DNA from 3 places in the Nocardia sp. NPDC060259 genome. Region 1 is predicted to be linked to each of the others. Evidence: riboswitches for the same ligand, from Rfam matches in the RefSeq annotation. Region 1 holds a riboswitch; each other region holds the start of a gene.
What was found. Region 1 has a riboswitch for cobalamin ahead of ACFWF2_RS18900 (FecCD family ABC transporter permease). Riboswitches for the same ligand answer to the same signal wherever they lie in the genome.
Positions count from the first base shown of each region.

Region 1 (6,084 bases):
ACATGATGGCGTCCGGGTCGGCGGCGGCGAGCCGCTCCCAGGAGACCTTGGTCCAGGTGTCGGCGACATCGTCGAGGATGTTGCGCGCGCCCGCGGCTTCGAGGATCGCCTGGGGCGCACCGAATTTCCCGCTGGAGTAGATGGTGTCGGTGCCGCTGTCGAACAGGAAGACGGTCGGCGCCTTCGCCGGTTTCGGTGCCGCGGACAAGGCGGCGAGCCTGCTGTCGAGGTCGGCGGTGACCTCCGCTGCGCGGTCGGGCCTGCCGGTGATCGCGCCCAGATCGGTCAGGTCGGTGCGCAGCGCGGTCCACGGTTCGACCGTGCCGCGCGCGGCGGCGCCGTCCTGTTGGCGGCAGCTCTCGGTGAGGATGTAGGCCGCGACGCCGTCCTTCTGCAGGGAGGAGGGGGTGAGGTTGCTCGCCTCGTCGTAGCCGTAGCTCCAGCCGGCCACCATGACGTCCGGGCGCTGTGCGAGCACGGTTTCGCGGGACGGGTATTCGGGGGCGACGGATTTCAGTCCGTCGACGACGGCGGCGCCGTAGTGCTTGCGCAGGGTGTCGGCGTCGCGCTGGATGCTCGACACGGCGGCCACCTGGTCCTGCGCGCCGAGGGCGAGGACCATCGAGATGAGGTTGCCGTCGTTGACGAACAGCCGCTGCGCGGGCGCGGGGAACGGAGTGTCCTTGCCGCAGTTGCGCACGCTGATCGTCGTCGCGGTGTCTGCCGTCGTGCCGGTGCAGGCCGCCAGGACGGCGGCGAGTGCGGTGGTGACCAGGATGCGGCCGGTGTTCTTCATCATCGCGCCTTTCGCGGGGTGATCAACAGGTGTTCTTCGCCGGTCGCCGGATGCTTGACGCGGGCCGCGTCGACACCGAACACCTCGGCGACGACCTCGGGCGTCAGTGCTTGCGCGGGCGGGGCCGGTGGTCGGGCGGAGCCGTTGTGCAGCACGATGATCCGATCGCAGTAGCGGTCGGCCAGCGACAGATCGTGCAGGGCGGCGACGACGGTGCGCCGCAGTCCGCGCACCAGGCCGAGAAGGTCGAGCTGGTGGGTGACGTCGAGGTGGTTGGTCGGCTCGTCGAGGAGCAGGACCGGGGTGTCTTGTAGCAGCGCTCGGGCCAGCAGCGCGCGCTGACGTTCGCCGCCCGACAACTGCTGCACCGGTCGATCGGCGAAACCAGCGAGGTCGACCGCGGCGAGCGCTTCCAAGACCTGCTGACGTTCCCGCGGTGCGCCGAGTCCCCACGGCGGCAGATAGGGGGTCAGCCCCAACGCGACCACCTCGCCGACGAGCATGTCGGCGGAGGGACTCTCGTCCTGTGCGACCAGAGCGACGGTCGTCGCGCGTTGGCGCGGACGCAGGTCGTGCAGGACCTGACCGTCGATGAGCACCTGTCCCCGCGCGGGCTTCCCAATACCGGCCAGCGTCCGCAGCAGTGTCGTCTTGCCGCTGCCGTTGGGCCCGACAATGCCCAAGGTCTCGCCCGGCTCGATCGAAAAGTCTGCGCCGACAACGATATTCCGCCTGCCGACAGAACACGTCAGCTCGACCACCCGCACCGCCCCGGGCAGCGCGGCGTTCGATCGGGCCGCGCTGTCGACGTTCCCGTGGGCTTCAGCGCTGCCATCGCGGTGCTCGGTGCCGTTCGCCCGGTCGTCGAGGAGATCGTCCGTCGCTGCCCGCGGGACGTGGGTACGGGCCTCGCCGGGACCATCCGCCGCGGTGCGCGCGTCGGACCGGTCGCCGTGACGATTCGGACCGGCGGAATCGACGCGCTGCGGGGACAGCGTGGCGCCCTGGTCACCCGCGTACCTGCCGGGCTCGCCGTCGGAGGCCGGTGCCGGACGACGAGCAGTGTGGTCGTGCGCGGTCATGAGGTGCCGAACTGGTAGCGCCGTCTGCCCATCAGGAGCAGGAAGGCCGGTGCGCCGATCAGACCGGTGAGGACGCCGACGGGGATCTCGGTGGGGCGCACCAGGACCCGGGTCGCGGCGTCGGCGACGACGAGGAACAGCGCGCCGCACAAGGCACAGGCGGGGAGGAGATTGCGGTGGCGCGGACCGACGATCATGCGCGCGGCATGAGGGACCACCAGCCCGACGAAGCCGATTCCGCCCGACACCGCGACCAGCACACCGACGAGGACCGCCAGCAGGACGAACAGGCCGATGCGCAGTTCCTTCACCGGAACACCGATCGACGACGCGGTGGTCGCGCCTAGAGTGAGCGCGTCGAGCCACCCGGCGATGGCCATCAAGACGACACCGGCGACCAGCACGACGACCAGCGGCACCGCGAGTGTCGTCCAGTCCGCGCCCGCCAGGCTGCCGAGCAGCCAGAACAGCACGGACTGCGCGGCGGCGGGATCGGTGCTGCGGAACACCAGGTAGCTGCTGAACGCCGCGAAGGCCGAGCCGAGCACGGTGCCGGTGAGGACCAATCGCAGCGGCGTCAGACCACCCTGGGCGAAGGCGACGAGGAAGACGAGGGTGGCCGCGCCGAACGCACCGGCCAGCGCGCCGCCCGAGAGCGCCCAGATGCCCGCGCCGGCGAACAGGCCCGAGGTGATCACCGCGGCCGCGCCTACGCCCGCGCCGGAGGAGACACCGAGCAGGTAGGGATCGGCGAGTGGATTGCGCACCAGGGTCTGCATCGCCGCCCCGGCCAGCGCCAGTCCGGCGCCGACGACCGCGGCCAGGACCGTGCGTGGCACTCGGAGCTGCCAGACGATGGTGTCGATGCCCAGGTCGGCGGGTGTCGTCCCGGTCAGGCGGGCGCCGAGGGTGTCGAGCACCGCGGACACAGGGACGATCTCGGCGCCGAAGCCGGTGGCGCCGAGCATGGCGACCAGTAACAGTGCCCCGAGCAGGGGTAAGGCGAGCGAGATCCGGGCACGGATCATCGCGGGTTCACCACAGGCAAGGCGCGGCCCTTTCGGAGGGTGCCCGGCGAGGGAGGTCTGACTCTCGCCGCGAGGCGATCACAGTGGCGCGACCGTTCCGGAATTGCACCGGATTCCCGCACCCACCGGGGAGGACCCATCGACTGTAGCGCGGCACCCCGTGCCAGAGATCTACCGGGGACGGCGACGGCTGGCGGCGCGCGCGGCCGGGTTCCAATCACGGTAAGGCTAAAGCTGTTCGGTGAACCGCCCGATTGCTTCAATCCGTACATGCACCGACCGCACACCTTCCTGCCCGGCCTGCGTGGCCGAGCCACCGCCGCGCTCCTCGCGATGGCTACCGTGGCGACGCTCGGCCTGAGCGGCTGCTCGAACGGCAGTGACGCTCCGGTCGGCACCCCTGACACGCCGCTGCCGACCGAGGTGCCGCCGGGCACCACCCTGATCGTCGCCGATCAGCAGGAGCGGCTGCAGTCGGCCCTTCGCCTGTCCGGTGAGCTGGACAAGCTGCCGTTCAAGATCGAGTTCGCCAACTTCATCGGAGGGCCGGCCATTCTCGAGGCGTTCCGGGCAGGCGCGGCCGATGTGGGCCAGGTGGGTGACGTTCCGCCGATCCACGCGCTGGCCGCCGGGCAGGACGTGCCGATCGTCGGCTCGTACCAGACCAACCCGCAGGCGCTGAAACTCGCTGTCGCGCCGGGGCGCGCGATCACGAAGCTCACGGATCTGAAGGGCAAGAAGATCGCCTACGCCGAGGGAACCGCGCAGCAGGCCGCGGTGCTCAAGGCGCTGACCAAGGCGGGGCTGAAGCCGACCGACGTGCAGTTGGTCCGGCTGCAGCTGGCGGAATTCCTCGACGCCGTGCGCACCGGTCAGGTCGACGTGGCTCCGCTGATCGAACCCAATGTCACCCGCCTGCTGCGCACCCAGGGCACGTCTCTGATCCCGGACTCGGAGACCACCGGCATCTACAGCGGCCTGGCCTACCTGTACGCGCGCCGCGCGGTGGTGCAGGACCCGGCGAAGGCAGCGGCCACCCGTGCCCTCGTCGGTGCGTTCGTGCGGGCCTGGAACTGGACCAACACACACCGCGAGGAATGGGCGACCAAGTATTACGTCGAGATCCAGAAGGTCAGCGCCGACGACGCGAAGCGGATCATCGACTCGCTCGGCACCTACACGTTCCCGCACCTGGATCAGCAGTTGGTTGTCCGCCAGCAGACCACCATCGACGCGATCGACGCCGTGGGTGAGCTGCCGAAGAAGATCAAGGCCGTGGACGGCTTCGATCTGCGCTTCGATGCCGCGGTCACCGAGGCGGTCACCACCAGCGGGGCGGCGTTCGCGCCGGCGACGAGCTGATGGCGACCATCGACGCGGGTGTGCTGCGGCGCATCCGCACCGGCACCGCCGCCCCGGTCGAGGCGCTCGCGCCGCGCGGGCGGGGCGGGCGCAGGCTCGGACCGGGCAAGCCGATTCCGTTCGGCTTCGCGCTCGGACCGGCATTGCTCATCGGCGCGTGGGTGCTCGGATCGGCCACGGGCGCACTGGATCCCGAGACGCTGCCCGCGCCGTGGACGGTCGCCCAGACCGCCGGTGACCTGATCGCCGACGGGCGGTTGCAGTCCAACCTGCTGACCTCGCTGCAGCGCGCGGTGATCGGGCTCGGACTCGGTGTGGCGATCGGCGTGGTGCTCGCGCTGGTGGCGGGGTTGAGCCGGCTCGGTGAGGCGGTCGTCGACGGCCCGGTGCAGATCAAGCGCTCGATTCCGACACTGGCGCTGATCCCGCTGTTCATCGTCTGGTTCGGCATCGGCGAGGAGATGAAGCTGATCGTCATCACGACCAGCGTGCTGATCCCGGTCTACATCAACACCCACGCCTCGCTGCGCAGCGTGGATGCCCGGTATGTGGAGCTCGCCGAGACGGTCGGGCTGTCGTGGTTGGGCTTTCTGCGGCGGGTCGCGCTGCCCGGGTCGCTGCCCGGATTCTTCCTCGGATTGCGGCTGGCGGTGACCATCTCCTGGCTGGCGCTGGTCGTGGTCGAACAGGTCAACGCGACCAGCGGCATCGGCTATCTGATGACGCAGGCGCGCACCTACGGACAGATCGACGTGATCGTCGTCGGTCTGGTGATCTACGGACTCCTCGGGCTCTTCGGCGACCTCGCCGTGCGGGCGGCGGAACGGAAGGCGCTGGCATGGCGACAGACACTGGGCGACTGAACGAGGAGCGGATCGTGGTGCGCACCGGCGCACTCACCCGCGGCTTCGGTGATCGAATCGTGTTGAACGGCATCGACATCGAGATCCGGCGCGGCGAATTCGTCGCCCTGCTCGGCCGCAGCGGTTCCGGCAAGAGCACGCTGTTGCGGGCGCTGGCCGAACTCGACGCCGACGTGCCGGGCTCCGGCGAGCTGACCGTGCCGACCCAGCGGGCGGTGGTGTTCCAGGATTCGCGGCTGCTGCCCTGGGCGCGGGTGCTCGACAATGTGGTGCTCGGGCTCACCGGGCGCGACGCCGCCGAACGTGGGCGCTCGGCGCTGGCCGAGGTCGGGCTGGCGGGACGCGAGAAGGCCTGGCCGCGTGAGCTTTCCGGTGGTGAGCAGCAGCGGGTGGCGCTGGCCAGATCGCTGGTCCGCGAGCCGGAACTGCTGCTGGCCGACGAACCGTTCGGCGCGCTCGACGCGCTGACCCGGATCCGCATGCACGCCCTGTTGCAGGCGCTGTGCGAGCGGCATCGGCCCGCCGTCCTACTGGTGACCCACGACGTGGACGAGGCGGTGTTGCTCGCCGACCGGGTGCTGGTCCTGGACGAGGGACGGATCGCCATCGATCAGCGCATCGACGCGCCGCGCCCGCGCAGGCACGCGCACCCGGAGTTCGTCCGGCTGCGCGAGGTCCTGCTGGCCGGGCTCGGCGTCGACACCACCGAATTCGAGGAAGTGAAAGCAGCGTCATGAGTGCACCGCGGCAATTGAGTCTCAACGCGTTCATCTACCCGTCGGGGCACCACGAGGCCGCCTGGCGGCATCCCGACAGCAGGCCGGAGCGCATCTACGACGTCACCTACTACCAGGAGATCGGGCGCACCGCCGAGGCGGCGAAGCTGGATGCGGTGTTCTTCGCCGACGGGCCCGCCCTGCGCACCGACGTGCGCCACAACGCGGCGCCCGGCC
Region 1 is NZ_JBHXAY010000049.1:894-6,977, forward strand. Features, by position in the region: gene ACFWF2_RS18890 (ABC transporter substrate-binding protein) at 1-796, opposite strand, end outside; gene ACFWF2_RS18895 (ABC transporter ATP-binding protein) at 796-1,878, opposite strand; gene ACFWF2_RS18900 (FecCD family ABC transporter permease) at 1,875-2,906, opposite strand; cobalamin riboswitch at 2,940-3,062, opposite strand; gene ACFWF2_RS18905 (ABC transporter substrate-binding protein) at 3,177-4,268, shown strand; gene ACFWF2_RS18910 (ABC transporter permease) at 4,268-5,131, shown strand; gene ACFWF2_RS18915 (ABC transporter ATP-binding protein) at 5,107-5,868, shown strand; gene ACFWF2_RS18920 (LLM class flavin-dependent oxidoreductase) at 5,865-6,084, shown strand, end outside.

Region 2 (6,084 bases), on a different contig from region 1:
ATATCGCAGCCGAGTCCGATGACGAAGTTCTTCGACGCCGCCCCGAACCCCTGGGGGCTGGCCGGGGTTGTGCGGGCGATCCACAGGTAGCGGCGTCCGTCGGGCATCTCCGAGATCTGGGTGAGGATCCGGCCCGGATGCGCGAACGCCTCGTGGGTAACCCACAGCGGGCAGCTGCCGCCTACCCGGGAGAAATGGAACGCGGTGGCGGACTGGCGTTTCGAGATGTTGCCCGCCCGGTCCGTACGGACCAGGAAGAACGGGACGCCACGCTGACCCTGGCGTTGCAGGGTGCTGAGCCGGTGGCAGACCGTCTCGAAACCGACCTCGAACCGCAGGGCGAGCAGGTCGGCGTCGTAGCGCAATTCCTCGGCCGACCGGAGGAACCGCCCGTAGGGCAGGATCAGCGCGCCCGCGAAGTAGTTGGCCAGTCCCACCCTGGCCAGGGTGCGGGATTCGCCGGTGAGCCCCCTGGACTCGGCGAGCACATTGTCGATCTCGCGACCGTAGAGCAGCAGGCCGAGGGTGGTGGCGATCTGGAAGGCACGCTGGCCGGGACGCAGCCGCCTGGCGAGGGTGAGTGTGCGGGTGTCGGGGTCGTAATGGCGTTTCGGGATGGTCGGGTCGGCGCCGTCGCCGCGGACCAGCACGGTGACGCCGGCGCGTTCCTCGGCGATCCTGGCCAGCTGGCGATCCAGCGAGCCGATGCTGAGGCCAGATTCCTCGAACAGTTGCTCGGCCGCGTGATCGAGGGTGGAGATGTGGTTGCGGTGGTCGTAGAAGAAGTCCCGCACGTCCTCGTACGGCATGGGGGTGCCCGGCGCGCCGCTGGGCGTGTCGACCCGTGACGACAGCAGATCGAGCTGATCGGTGGCCGCGCGCAACCTTCGGTGCATGGCGATGACGATCCGCGCGACCTCGGGGAGCCGGGTCGCGAGTTCCTCGACCTCGGTGATCGGCGCGGTGTCGCCGCCCCCCGCGGCTTCGACGAGCACCTCGTGCAGATCCGAGACCAGGCGCGCGTCGGAGTCGGCGGCGAAGAACTGCACGTCCAGATCGAAGGTCGAGTTCAGTTTCAGCAGAACGGGAATGGTGAGCGGGCGCTGATCGCGCTCGAGCTGATTGAGATAGCTGGGGGAGAGATCCAGCGATTTCGCGAGCGCCGCCTGAGTCATCCGTCGTTCTTCACGCAGCCGTCGTAGCCTGGCCCCCGCGTACATCTTCCGCACGCCGAGATCCTAACTCTCCGGGTTTGCAATGTTCGCTCGAAATGGCGATTGTCCTGGGAGAAGTCCAGTCCTGCAAGGGAATTTACCTGTGACTACTGGTGCGTAACGTGCGAAGGGGGACGGCGGTGGCAGGCGGGACTCGCCGCCCCGGACGGATTCGCCCCGTCCGGGGCAGCGGTCCGCTCAGCGCAGTGCGGCCGCCGCCGTCACCAGGTTGCGCAGCGACGCCTCGACCTCCGCCGGGCCACGGGTCTTGAGACCGCAGTCGGGGTTCACCCAGAGCCGTTCGGCGGGCACCGCTTTCAGCGCGGCGGCCAGCGAGGTGGTGATCTCCTCGACCGAGGGCACCCGCGGGGAGTGGATGTCGTAGACGCCGGGGCCGACCCCGAGCGCGAAACCGGCCGCGTTCAGGTCGTCGAGGACCTCCATGTGCGAGCGCGCCGCCTCGATCGAGGTGACATCGGCGTCCAGGCCCGCGATCGCCGAGATCACCTCACCGAACTCCGAGTAGCACAGGTGGGTGTGCACCTGGGTGGTGTCGGCGACACCGGCGGTCGAGAGCCGGAACGAGTCCACCGACCACCGCAGGTAGGCGGGCTGATCCGCCGCGCGCAGCGGCAGCAGTTCGCGCAGGGCGGGCTCGTCGACCTGGATGATCCGGGTCCCCTGGGCTTCCAGGTCGACCGTCTCGTCGCGGATCGCCAGCGCGACCTGACGCGCCGACTCGCCCAGCGGCTGGTCGTCGCGGACGAACGACCACGCCAGGATCGTCACCGGGCCGGTGAGCATGCCCTTGACCGGCTTGCTGGTCAGCGACTGGGCGTGGCCGATCCACGACAGCGTCATCGGCTCCGGGCGCGAGACGTCGCCGAACAGGATCGGCGGACGCACGCAGCGGGTGCCGTAGGACTGCACCCAGCCGTTCTCGGTGGCGGCGAAGCCGTCGAGGAGTTCGGCGAAGTACTGCACCATGTCGTTGCGTTCGGGCTCGCCGTGTACCAGTACGTCCAGGCCCAGCTTCTCCTGCAGCGTGATCACCTCGGCGATCTCGGCCCGCATCCGGCGCACGTACTCGCCCTCGTCGATCTCGCCTTTGCGCAGCGCGGCGCGAGCCAGCCGGATCGCCGAGGTCTGCGGGTACGAGCCGATCGTGGTGGTCGGCAACAGCGGCAGATCGAGGTGATCGCGCTGCAGCGCCCGGCGCTCGTCGGCCGGGAGCCGGTTCAGATCGCCCTCGCCGAGTCCGGCCAGCCGGGCCCGCACCTGCTCGTTGTGCAGGCGGGGGTCGGTCCGGCGGGATTCGGCGGCATCGCGGGCCGCGGCCAGCTCGGTGGCAACGGCGTCGGTGCCCGAGGTCAGGGCCGTGGCGAGGACGCGCACCTCCGCGACCTTCTCGGCGCCGAAGGCCAGCCACGACCGCAGCCGCTCGTCGAGCCCGGTCTCGGGGGTCAGCGAATACGGCACGTGCAGCAGCGAGGCCGAGCTGGACACGGCCACGGAGGCGACGCTGCCGAGCAGGGCGCCCAGCGTGCCGAGTGCGGCGTCGAGATCGGTGCGCCAGATGTTGCGTCCGTCGACGACACCGGCGACGAGCAGCTTGCCTGCCAGCGCGGGCAGCACCGCGATGTCGGCGAGCTTCGTGCCCGCGGTGAAGTCGACCGCGATGCCGTCGACGGCGGTGTCGGCGAGGGCGCCCAGTGCCGCGTCGGGATGCCCGAAGTAGGTCGCGACCAGGATCGCGGGCCGCTGCGGCACGCGCGACAGCGCGGTGTAGGTCTCGCGGACGGCGGCGAGCTCGGCCTCGGTGAGGTCGGTGACCAGCACCGGCTCGTCGATCTGCACCCACTGCGCGCCCGCGTCGGCCAGCTGGGTCAGCAGGTCGCCGTAGAGCGCGACCAGCTCGGGCAGCCGATCGAGGGCGTTGCTGTCGGCCGCCTTGGCCAGCTTCAGGAACGTGAGCGGGCCGATCACCACCGGCCGCGCCTGCACGCCGAGTTCGATCGCCTCGGCCAGTTCGGCCAGCAGCTTCTCGGGGTGCAGGGAGAACGTGGTGGCCGCGTCGATCTCGGGCACCAGGTAGTGGTAGTTGGTGTCGAACCACTTGGTCATTTCCAGCGGGGCGACGGTGTCGGTGCCGCGCGCGGCCGCGAAGTAGCGGTCGAGCGGGTCGGCGATCGCGGCCACGCGGGGCGGTAGCGCGCCGAGCAGGACTGCGGTGTCGAGCATCTGGTCGTAGTAGGAGAAGGTGCCGACCGGCACCGAATCCAGTCCGGCCGCCTGCGATTCGGCGAACTGCGCCCGGCGCAGCTTGCGGCCGACGGCGTGCAGGTGCTCGGCATCGACGCGGCCCGCCCAGTAGGCCTCGGTGGCGCGCTTGAGTTCCCGGTTCGGGCCGACCCGCGGCAGGCCGAGAACCGTTGCGGTGAACGGAGAGTGCGAAACAGTCACGGAGATTCTCCAGTGTCGTGCAGGGAGAGCCGTCGCCTTACCGCGGGCAGCCGCCGACACCGGAGGGACCCGCCGCGAAGACGCGACAGGTCGGCACAGGTGGTCAGCGCGCCCGATCCACGAGGCGGTGGCCGCCGGATACGGCGTATCCGGCACAGTCGGCAGGTCTTCGGACTCGCTGGCACCGGTCGTGTGTTCGACCGACCTACTGGCCGTCGCTTCCCAGGCATCGTGCCCAGTGCTGTTGACGGCGGTCGTTCCTGCATACCGCTGCGGGACAGTCCCGGATTCTCACCGGGTTCCCTCTTCACCCGGCGCGCGGCGACGCGTGCCCGGGTTTCGACGCCGGCGCGGGAGGTCGGGGCTCCGACTCTTCCACCGCGCAGGCGAACCAGCTGCATCACTCAGCATAGGGCCTCGCCGGCGGTGACAGCTACCGCCCTGCCGGTGCACCCGGCGTGACCTGCGCGTTGCGGGCGCACCGCCGACCGGTCGCCGCGGTGAGATGTGACGGCCGGATGAACGCAACTTCGCAGGTGGGCGGGTGTGCGATGTGAAGATTGCTGCGAAGGCACCTTGCGTGTCGGTCGCGCGGTCACGGCCGGGTACCGTGGTCGAATGTTCTCGAAAGTCTTGGTCGCCAATCGTGGTGAGATCGCCATTCGCGCCTTCCGCGCGGCATACGAACTCGGCATCGGAACGGTCGCGGTGTTCCCCCACGAGGACCGCAACTCCGTGCACCGGCTGAAGGCGGCCGAGTCGTATCAGATCGGCGAGGAAGGGCACCCGGTCCGGGCGTACCTGTCGATCGAGGCGATCATCGACGCGGCCAAGTCGGCGGGCGCCGACGCCATCTACCCCGGTTACGGCTTCCTGTCGGAGAACCCTGATCTCGCCGCGGCCTGTGAGCGTGCGGGCATCACCTTCATCGGTCCCTCGGCCTCGGTGCTCGAGATGGCCGGTAACAAGGCCACCGCCATCGCCGCGGCCAAGGCTGCCGGGCTGCCGGTGTTGAAGTCGAGCGAGCCCAGCGCCGACATCGACGCGCTGCTGGCCGCGTCGCAGGAGTTCGAGTACCCGATCTTCGTCAAGGCTGTGGCCGGTGGTGGTGGTCGCGGTATGCGCCGGGTCGCCGCGCCGGAGCAGTTGCGCGAGTCGATCGAGGCGGCCTCGCGTGAGGCCGAGTCGGCGTTCGGTGATCCGACGGTGTTCCTCGAGCAGGCGGTGGTGAACCCGCGCCACATCGAGGTGCAGATTCTGGCCGACCAGCACGGCAATGTGATGCACCTGTTCGAACGGGACTGCTCGCTGCAGCGCCGTCATCAGAAGGTGATCGAGCTCGCGCCCGCCCCGAACCTGGATCCCGCACTGCGGGAACGGATTTGCGCCGACGCCGTGGCTTTCGCCCGCCAGATCGGATACAGCAACGCGGGCACGGTCGAGTTCCTGCTCGACGAGCGTGGCAAGCACGTGTTCATCGAGATGAACCCGCGGATCCAGGTCGAGCACACGGTGACCGAGGAGATCACCGATGTCGACCTGGTGCAGTCGCAGTTGCGGATCGCCTCCGGCGAGACCCTCGCCGACCTCGGCCTGAGCCAGGACAAGGTATCCATCCGTGGCGCCGCGCTGCAGTGCCGTATCACCACCGAGGATCCGGCCAACGGCTTCCGTCCCGACACCGGCCGCATCACCGCCTACCGCACCCCCGGCGGCGCGGGCATCCGTCTCGACGGCGGCGCGAACCTGGGCGCGGAGATCGGCGCCTACTTCGACTCGATGCTGGTCAAGCTGACCTGCCGTGGTCGCGACCTGCCCGCAGCGGCCGCCCGCGCCCGTCGCGCGCTGGCCGAGTTCCGTATCCGTGGCGTCACGACCAACATCCCGTTCCTGCTGTCGGTGCTCGACGATCCCGACTTCCAGGCGGGCCGGGTCACCACCTCGTTCATCGACGAGCGTCCCGAACTGCTGACCTCGCGTGGCTCGGCCGACCGTGGCACCAAGATCCTGAGCTACCTGGCCGATGTCACCGTCAACAAGCCGCACGGTGACCGCCCGACCACGGTGTACCCGTACGACAAGCTGCCCGCTGTCGATATGACGGTGGCGCCGCCGGACGGGTCGCGCCAGCGGCTGCTCACCCTCGGGCCCGAGGGGTTCGCGCGGGCGCTGCGTGAGCAGAAGGCGCTCGGCGTCACCGACACCACCTTCCGTGACGCGCACCAGTCGCTGCTGGCGACCCGCGTGCGGACCAACGGTCTGCTCGGTGTGGCCGGGCATGTCGCCCGCCTGACCCCCGAACTGCTCTCGATCGAGGCGTGGGGTGGCGCGACTTACGATGTGGCGCTGCGGTTCCTGCACGAGGACCCGTGGGAGCGGCTGGCCGCCCTGCGTGAAGCGGTGCCCA
Region 2 is NZ_JBHXAY010000006.1:40,712-46,795, forward strand. Features, by position in the region: gene ACFWF2_RS04620 (short-chain fatty acyl-CoA regulator family protein) at 1-1,229, opposite strand, end outside; gene metE (5-methyltetrahydropteroyltriglutamate--homocysteine S-methyltransferase) at 1,413-3,677, opposite strand; cobalamin riboswitch at 3,820-4,018, opposite strand; gene ACFWF2_RS04630 (pyruvate carboxylase) at 4,296-6,084, shown strand, end outside.
Region 2: linked by a shared signal. The riboswitch ahead of metE (5-methyltetrahydropteroyltriglutamate--homocysteine S-methyltransferase) and the one ahead of ACFWF2_RS18900 (FecCD family ABC transporter permease) in region 1 are both predicted to bind cobalamin.

Region 3 (6,084 bases), on a different contig from region 1:
ATGAACCCGCCGGGCACCTCGCCGCCGTCGAGGGCGTCGATCGTCGCCTTCACCGCGCCGCAGCTGTCGTGGCCGAGGACCACGATCAGCGGCACGTTGAGCACCTCGACGCCGTACTCGATCGAGCCGAGCACCGAGCTGTCCACCACATGACCCGCGGTCCGGACGACGAACATGTCGCCAAGGCCCTGGTCGAAGATCAGTTCGGCGGCGACCCTGGAGTCGCCGCAGCCGAACAGGATCGCGTGCGGATGCTGGCCGCTGACGAGCTTGGCTCGATCCGCGGCACCCTGGCTAGGATGCAACAGGTTGCCGTTGACGAAGCGCTCATTGCCTTCGCGCAGTGACTTCCAGGCACTTATCGGATTGGAACCAGGCATACCGACCATTGTGCACACGCCCTTGGTTACCAGCGAGTCCGCCGCGTTACGCGTCGGCAAACACGGCCTGGCGGAGTGGGAACGGGAGCAGTGAGTATCGACGCCGAAGCCCTGCTGGACTGGTTCGCCGACACCGCGCGCGACCTGCCGTGGCGCAAGCCGGAAGCCACCGCGTGGCACATCCTGATGAGCGAGATCATGCTCCAGCAGACCCCGGTCGTTCGCGTCGAGCCGATCTGGCGGGAGTGGGTGGCGCGCTGGCCGGTGCCATCGGCGATGGCGGCGTCCTCCCAAGCCGAGGTGCTGCGGGCCTGGGGCAAGCTCGGGTACCCGCGGCGGGCGTTGCGGTTGCACGAGTGCGCGCGGGTGCTGGCCGCCGAGCACGGTGACGTGGTTCCCGCCGATGTCGACGTGCTGCTGAGCCTGCCCGGCATCGGCGCCTACACCGCCCGCGCGGTAGCCTGCTTCGCCTACGGCCAGCGAGTTCCGGTGGTGGACACCAATGTTCGCCGGGTGGTCGCGCGCGCGGTACACGGCCGCGAGCCGGGCAATCCGTCGTCGCGCGATCTCGCCGAGACCGAGGCGCTGCTGCCTGTCCCGGTGCCGCGCGCCGCGACGTTCTCTGCGGCGCTGATGGAGTTGGGCGCACTGGTGTGCACGGCCCGCAATCCCGACTGCGCCCGCTGCCCGCTGCCCGCCTGCGCGTGGGTCGATGCGGGCAAACCGGCCGCCGAGGTGGCCCGCAAGGTGCAGAAATACGAGGGCACCGACCGTCAGGCGCGTGGACGTCTGCTCGACGTGCTGCGCGACGCGTCCGGTCCCGTGGAACAGGTGCGCCTGGATCTGGCGTGGACGCGCGATCCCGGCCAGCGCGCACGGGCCCTGGATTCGCTGCTGGTCGACGGGTTGATCGAGCAGACCGAGGACGGGCTGTTCGCACTGGCCGGTGAAGGTGGCGCAGCGGGATAACCCGTCTGCGTTCAGAGCACGCGACGCAGGAAGCGACCGACGTGCTCGCGATAGGCCGCAGGTTGTTCGTCGTGCACCAGATGCCCGGCCCCGGCGATCCACACATACTCCGCACCGGGGTGCACGTCGGCCATCGCCCGCATCTGACCGGCCGGGGTGATGGTGTGCTCGCCTTCGATGAGCAGCGCGGGCACCTGCAGCGACTTCCATTCGGTCCAGAAGTCGCGCGTGCCCCATTCCTCGGAGATCGCCCGGAACGTGTCGACCTCGCCGTGCAGCCGGTAGCCGTCGGGCGCGGCGGTAAAGGCGCGCAGGAAGTAGGCGCCTGCGACCGGCCCGAAGTAGTCGAGCACCGCCTGGTCGTCGGCGAAGGGCTGCGGCCAGGAGTGGATCAACTCGGCCCAGTGGGCGGCGGTGCGGCCGGTGAAATCGGGCGCGATGTCCTCGACGACGATCGCGCGCACCCGTTCGGGATAGGTGGCGGCGAAGACCCAGCCGTGGATCGCGCCCATCGAATGCCCGACGATCACCATCGGCTCGGTGATCCCGGCGGTGAGCCCGGCGAGATCGGCGACGAACGCCTCGGTGCTGAGCTCGGCGGGCGGCACCCGGCCGTGACCCGCGGCGTCGACGGTGTAGACGTGGCCGAATTCGCGCAGCCACGGGAGCAGATCTGTCCAGGTGCGCGCGCTGCCCATCAGCCCGTGCAGCAGCAGGATCGGGACGCCGGTCCCGCCTTCGTCGTACAACACCCTGACGATTGTGCCCCAGAGCGGGATGTTTCCCGCGCGGTCGTATTGTCGGCGCTATGGCTGTTGTGAAGATCAATGCGATCGAGATCCCTGAAGGCGCGGGCCCCGAGCTGGAGAAGCGCTTCGCCGCCCGCGCGCACGCGGTGGAGAACTCCCCCGGTTTCCTCGGCTTCCAGTTGCTGCGCCCGGTGGCCGGCGACAACCGGTATTTCGTGGTGACGCAATGGGATTCGGAGGAATCGTTCGCCGCGTGGCGCGACGGTCCCGCCCGCGCCGCGCATGCCGGACACGGTGCCGAGGGCGAGCGTCCCAAGCCGGTGTCGACCGGTGCCTCGCTGCTCGAGTTCGAGGTCGTCCTGGACGTTCCCGCCAAGGCCTGACAACGGCGTTTCCGCTGGACATGCGGATGCGCGTATTGACGAGGGCGCCTCGCGACTGTCACAGTTCGAGGGAACACACGCGAGGGTGCGCGGTAATTCCGGTGAGATTCCGGAGCGGTCGCGCCACTGTTATCCATGTACCGGGTTCCCGGTGCCGGAGAGCCAGACACCGGCACCTTCGCACCACACTTCGACCGTGGGACGCGTATCCCTGAGGAGGACCCGAATGGCCATCGCGCATTCACCCAGCCGGGATACCGGCCTGGACACCCTGGCAACCGTGCTCGTCACGGTCGGTGTCGTTCTGCTTGCACTGCTCACCCTGTACCTGGTCGGGTTCGACCAGGGGGCCGTCTCGCGTAGCGGGATGTACCTGCACGAGCTGATGCACGACGGACGTCACCTGCTCGGTGTCCCGTGCCACTGACCGGATCACTCAAGACCCTGCTGCTGCGCGGCCTGCTGGCCGGCCTGATCGCCGGTCTGCTGGCCGCCACAGTGGGCTATTTCATCGGCGAAACCCAAGTGGACGCCGCGATCGCCATCGAAGAGGCCGCCGCTGCACCGGCCGAGCACGGACACGACGCGGCCGAGCCCGCTGGCCATTCCCATGGCGGGGAAGAAGAACCGCTGGTCAGCCGGTCCGGCCAGAAGGCGGGACAGTTCCTCGCGCTCGGGCTGGCCGGGATGGCGTTCGGCGCGCTGTTGGCGTCGGCGCTGAACTACGCCCGCCGGTTCACGGCGCTGACCGGGCCGAAGCTGTCGCTGTACGCCGCGGGATTCGCGTGGGCGGCGATCGTCGCGGTGCCGTTCTTCAAGTACCCGGCCAACCCGCCCGCCGTGGGTGATCCGGAGACGATCAACAACCGCACCTGGCTGTGGGTCGCCGCCGTCGTGCTCGGCCTGCTGGCCGTCGCGGCCGCGATCGCGGCCTACAAGGCGCTGGCCGGCCAGCTGGATACGCTCCGGCTGATCGCGGGGGTGGCCGCGTTCGTGCTGGTCACGACCGTCGGCTATGTGCTGCTGCCCGGCGTGAACGAGGTGGCCGACGACTTCCCGGCGACGCTGCTGTGGCGTTTCCGGGTGGCCTCGCTCGCCGAAACCACCACGCTGTGGGTGGCTTTGGGGCTGGCCTTCGCCGCGCTCACCGAATTCGCCTCGCGCCGTAGCACTCCAGTAGTGGAGCGGGTCGCTACCGCAGGGTGATCCTCGCGAGTATCAGCGAGAGGCAGTGTCGGTGTCATGACCGGCACTGCCTTTTCCGTTTCCGCGTCCCGACCCCGCGCGGTGACCGTCGCGTTCTGCGGTCTCGTCACCGCTCTGGCCGCAGGCGCCGCCGAGGGAATGCTGCGCGCTGTTCGTGGCGGTGGGGAATTCGGCGCCACCGCAGCGGGATTGCTTCCCCGCCTCGCCATCTACCTGGTCGTCGGGGCCGTGGCGCTGTACATGGTGAACGGCAGCCGGGTGGCCCGCGCGCTGCTGACCGTCGGCATCGGCGTTGTCGGCTTGCTCTCGCTGATCATCGAGCCGCTGGCGGTCATGCTGTCGACCGACGACTTCGGCGAGCTGTTCGCCGGCCTTTCCCCCAGTTCGGCGGTGCTGGCCGGCTGCCGGGCCGTGCACATCCTGGCGGTGGTGATTGCCATTCCGGCGATGTACACACCAGCCGGGCATCGGTGGTTCACCCAGCGCTGACCCGGCATTTTCGTGCAATCCGGCCCCTGCCAGTCAGTTTTCCGACTGGACAGCGGCGAACTGCACGAAAATGCCGGACGGATCAGATCAGTTCGGCGTCCAGCTCGACCTCGGCGACGCCGGCCAGCGCCTTGCTGACCGGGCAGCCGTTCTTGGCGGCGGTGGCCGCGGTGTAGAAGCCCTCGGCGTCGAGCCCGCCGGCGACGGCGCGCACGGTCAGCTTGATCTTGCTGATCTGGAACCCACCGGCCGGGTCCGCCGCGAGCGTGACGTCGGCGGTGACATCCAGGCTTTCCGGGGTGCCGCCCGCATTGGCGATCTCGGCCGAGAGCGCCATCGAGTAGCACGACGAGTGCGCCGCCGCGATCAGCTCTTCCGGGCTGGTGCCCTCGGCGACTTCGGCAGCGCGGCGCGGGAAGGTCACATCGAACTTGCCCGCGCCGGAGCTGACCAGTTCGACCTGCCCGGAACCGTCCTGCAGTCCGCCTGCCCAGAGGGTGCGTGCGCTACGAGTCGGCATGGCAATCCTTTCGATTCGGTGGGTGTTGCGTCCGGTGACGAACCTACTCGGATCCCGTCCGGAGTTCGCCGGCTCAGGCGACGCCGGTGACCTCGTCCAGCCGCTCCAGCATCGCCGGCCAGACCTGCTGGTGCAGGTCACGGAGGGCTGCGGTGGGGAAGCCGGAATGGCGCAGGCGCAGCCGGATGCCGCGTGGCTGCTTGAGGAATTCCGCCGCGACCACGGTCTCCACGCCGTCGGTGGCGGCGGTGACCCAGGTGAATTCGATCCGCCGGTCCGGTTCCAGCAGCAGGATGCGGCCGTAGTGCGGGTTGCGCTTGTCGGCCGAGCCGGTGTCGAAGTAGAGCGGCTCGTTCACGGCGGGGCGCATGAGGACCGATCCGGGAACGGCCAGCCACAGGTCGAGGCCCCGGGTCCAGGCCGCGTAGAGCAGGCTGGGCGAGGCTTTCATCACGCGCTCGACCGTGAGCTCGTGCGGTCGCGCAGACAGGTCCGGGGGGCGAACTGGCTGGTCCATCAGCCGACCTTACCTGCCCGGACCGGCCGATCACCGCATCGGCTGTGCGACAGCGTCACTCGGGATTGGTGACGCGGGCGAGCACGATCCCGCCGAGGATCAGCGCCAGTGCCAGCATGCGGCCCGCGCTGAGCGGATCCTTGTGAACGAGGACGCCGAGACTGATCGCGCCGAGCGCGCCGATTCCGGTGAACACCGCGTAGGCGGTGCCGACCGGGAGGGTGTGCATGGCTCGCGAGAGCAGGTACACCGCGAGCGAGCCGAGGGCGATGCAGAGCAGGGTCGGGCCGGGTTTGGTGAAGTTCTCGGTGGGTTTGATGGTCTGCGACCAGATGATCTCGACGAGGCCGGCGAGGCCGAGTACTACCCAGCTCATTTCGCGTAATCCTGTGCGAGCAGCCGCACTTCGCTCAGCGCGGCGGCGAGCGAGACCTCGTGCGCGGCGCGCAGGTGGGCCAGGTTCGGGTCCTGCACGGCGTTGGCGAGTTCGGCGTGGACGAACACGGTGTCGGTCACGGCGAAATGCCCGGCGAAGAAGTCGCGCAGGTAGCGCTCCTGGTAGTCGTAGGCGGCCTTCGGCGCGCCGGGCGAGTAGGCGCCGCCGCGGGCGCCGACGACCACGAACCTGCGCTCACCCAGCGACATGCGCGGGAAGGTGATCTGGTCGAGCCAGGCCTTGAGCGCGGCGGGGATCGAGTAGTTGTACATCGGGGTGCCGATGAGGATCACGTCGGCGGCGAGTACCTGCGCGAGCAGTGGTTCGACGATCTTCCATGCGGTCTTCGCGGCAGGGGTCACGGCCAGCTCGGGGAGCCGATCGAGATCGGTGCCACCCGCGGCGAGGACGCCGTCGCAGAGTTCGGTCCAGCCC
Region 3 is NZ_JBHXAY010000144.1:6,841-12,924, reverse strand. Features, by position in the region: gene ACFWF2_RS31330 (carbonic anhydrase) at 1-380, opposite strand, end outside; gene ACFWF2_RS31325 (A/G-specific adenine glycosylase) at 471-1,349, shown strand; gene ACFWF2_RS31320 (alpha/beta fold hydrolase) at 1,361-2,101, opposite strand; gene ACFWF2_RS31315 (antibiotic biosynthesis monooxygenase family protein) at 2,158-2,481, shown strand; cobalamin riboswitch at 2,507-2,676, shown strand; gene ACFWF2_RS31310 (CbtB-domain containing protein) at 2,708-2,908, shown strand; gene ACFWF2_RS31305 (CbtA family protein) at 2,899-3,687, shown strand; gene ACFWF2_RS31300 (hypothetical protein) at 3,724-4,176, shown strand; gene ACFWF2_RS31295 (OsmC family peroxiredoxin) at 4,259-4,696, opposite strand; gene ACFWF2_RS31290 (SRPBCC domain-containing protein) at 4,770-5,213, opposite strand; gene ACFWF2_RS31285 (DMT family transporter) at 5,269-5,589, opposite strand; gene ACFWF2_RS31280 (FMN-dependent NADH-azoreductase) at 5,586-6,084, opposite strand, start outside.
Region 3: linked by a shared signal. The riboswitch ahead of ACFWF2_RS31310 (CbtB-domain containing protein) and the one ahead of ACFWF2_RS18900 (FecCD family ABC transporter permease) in region 1 are both predicted to bind cobalamin.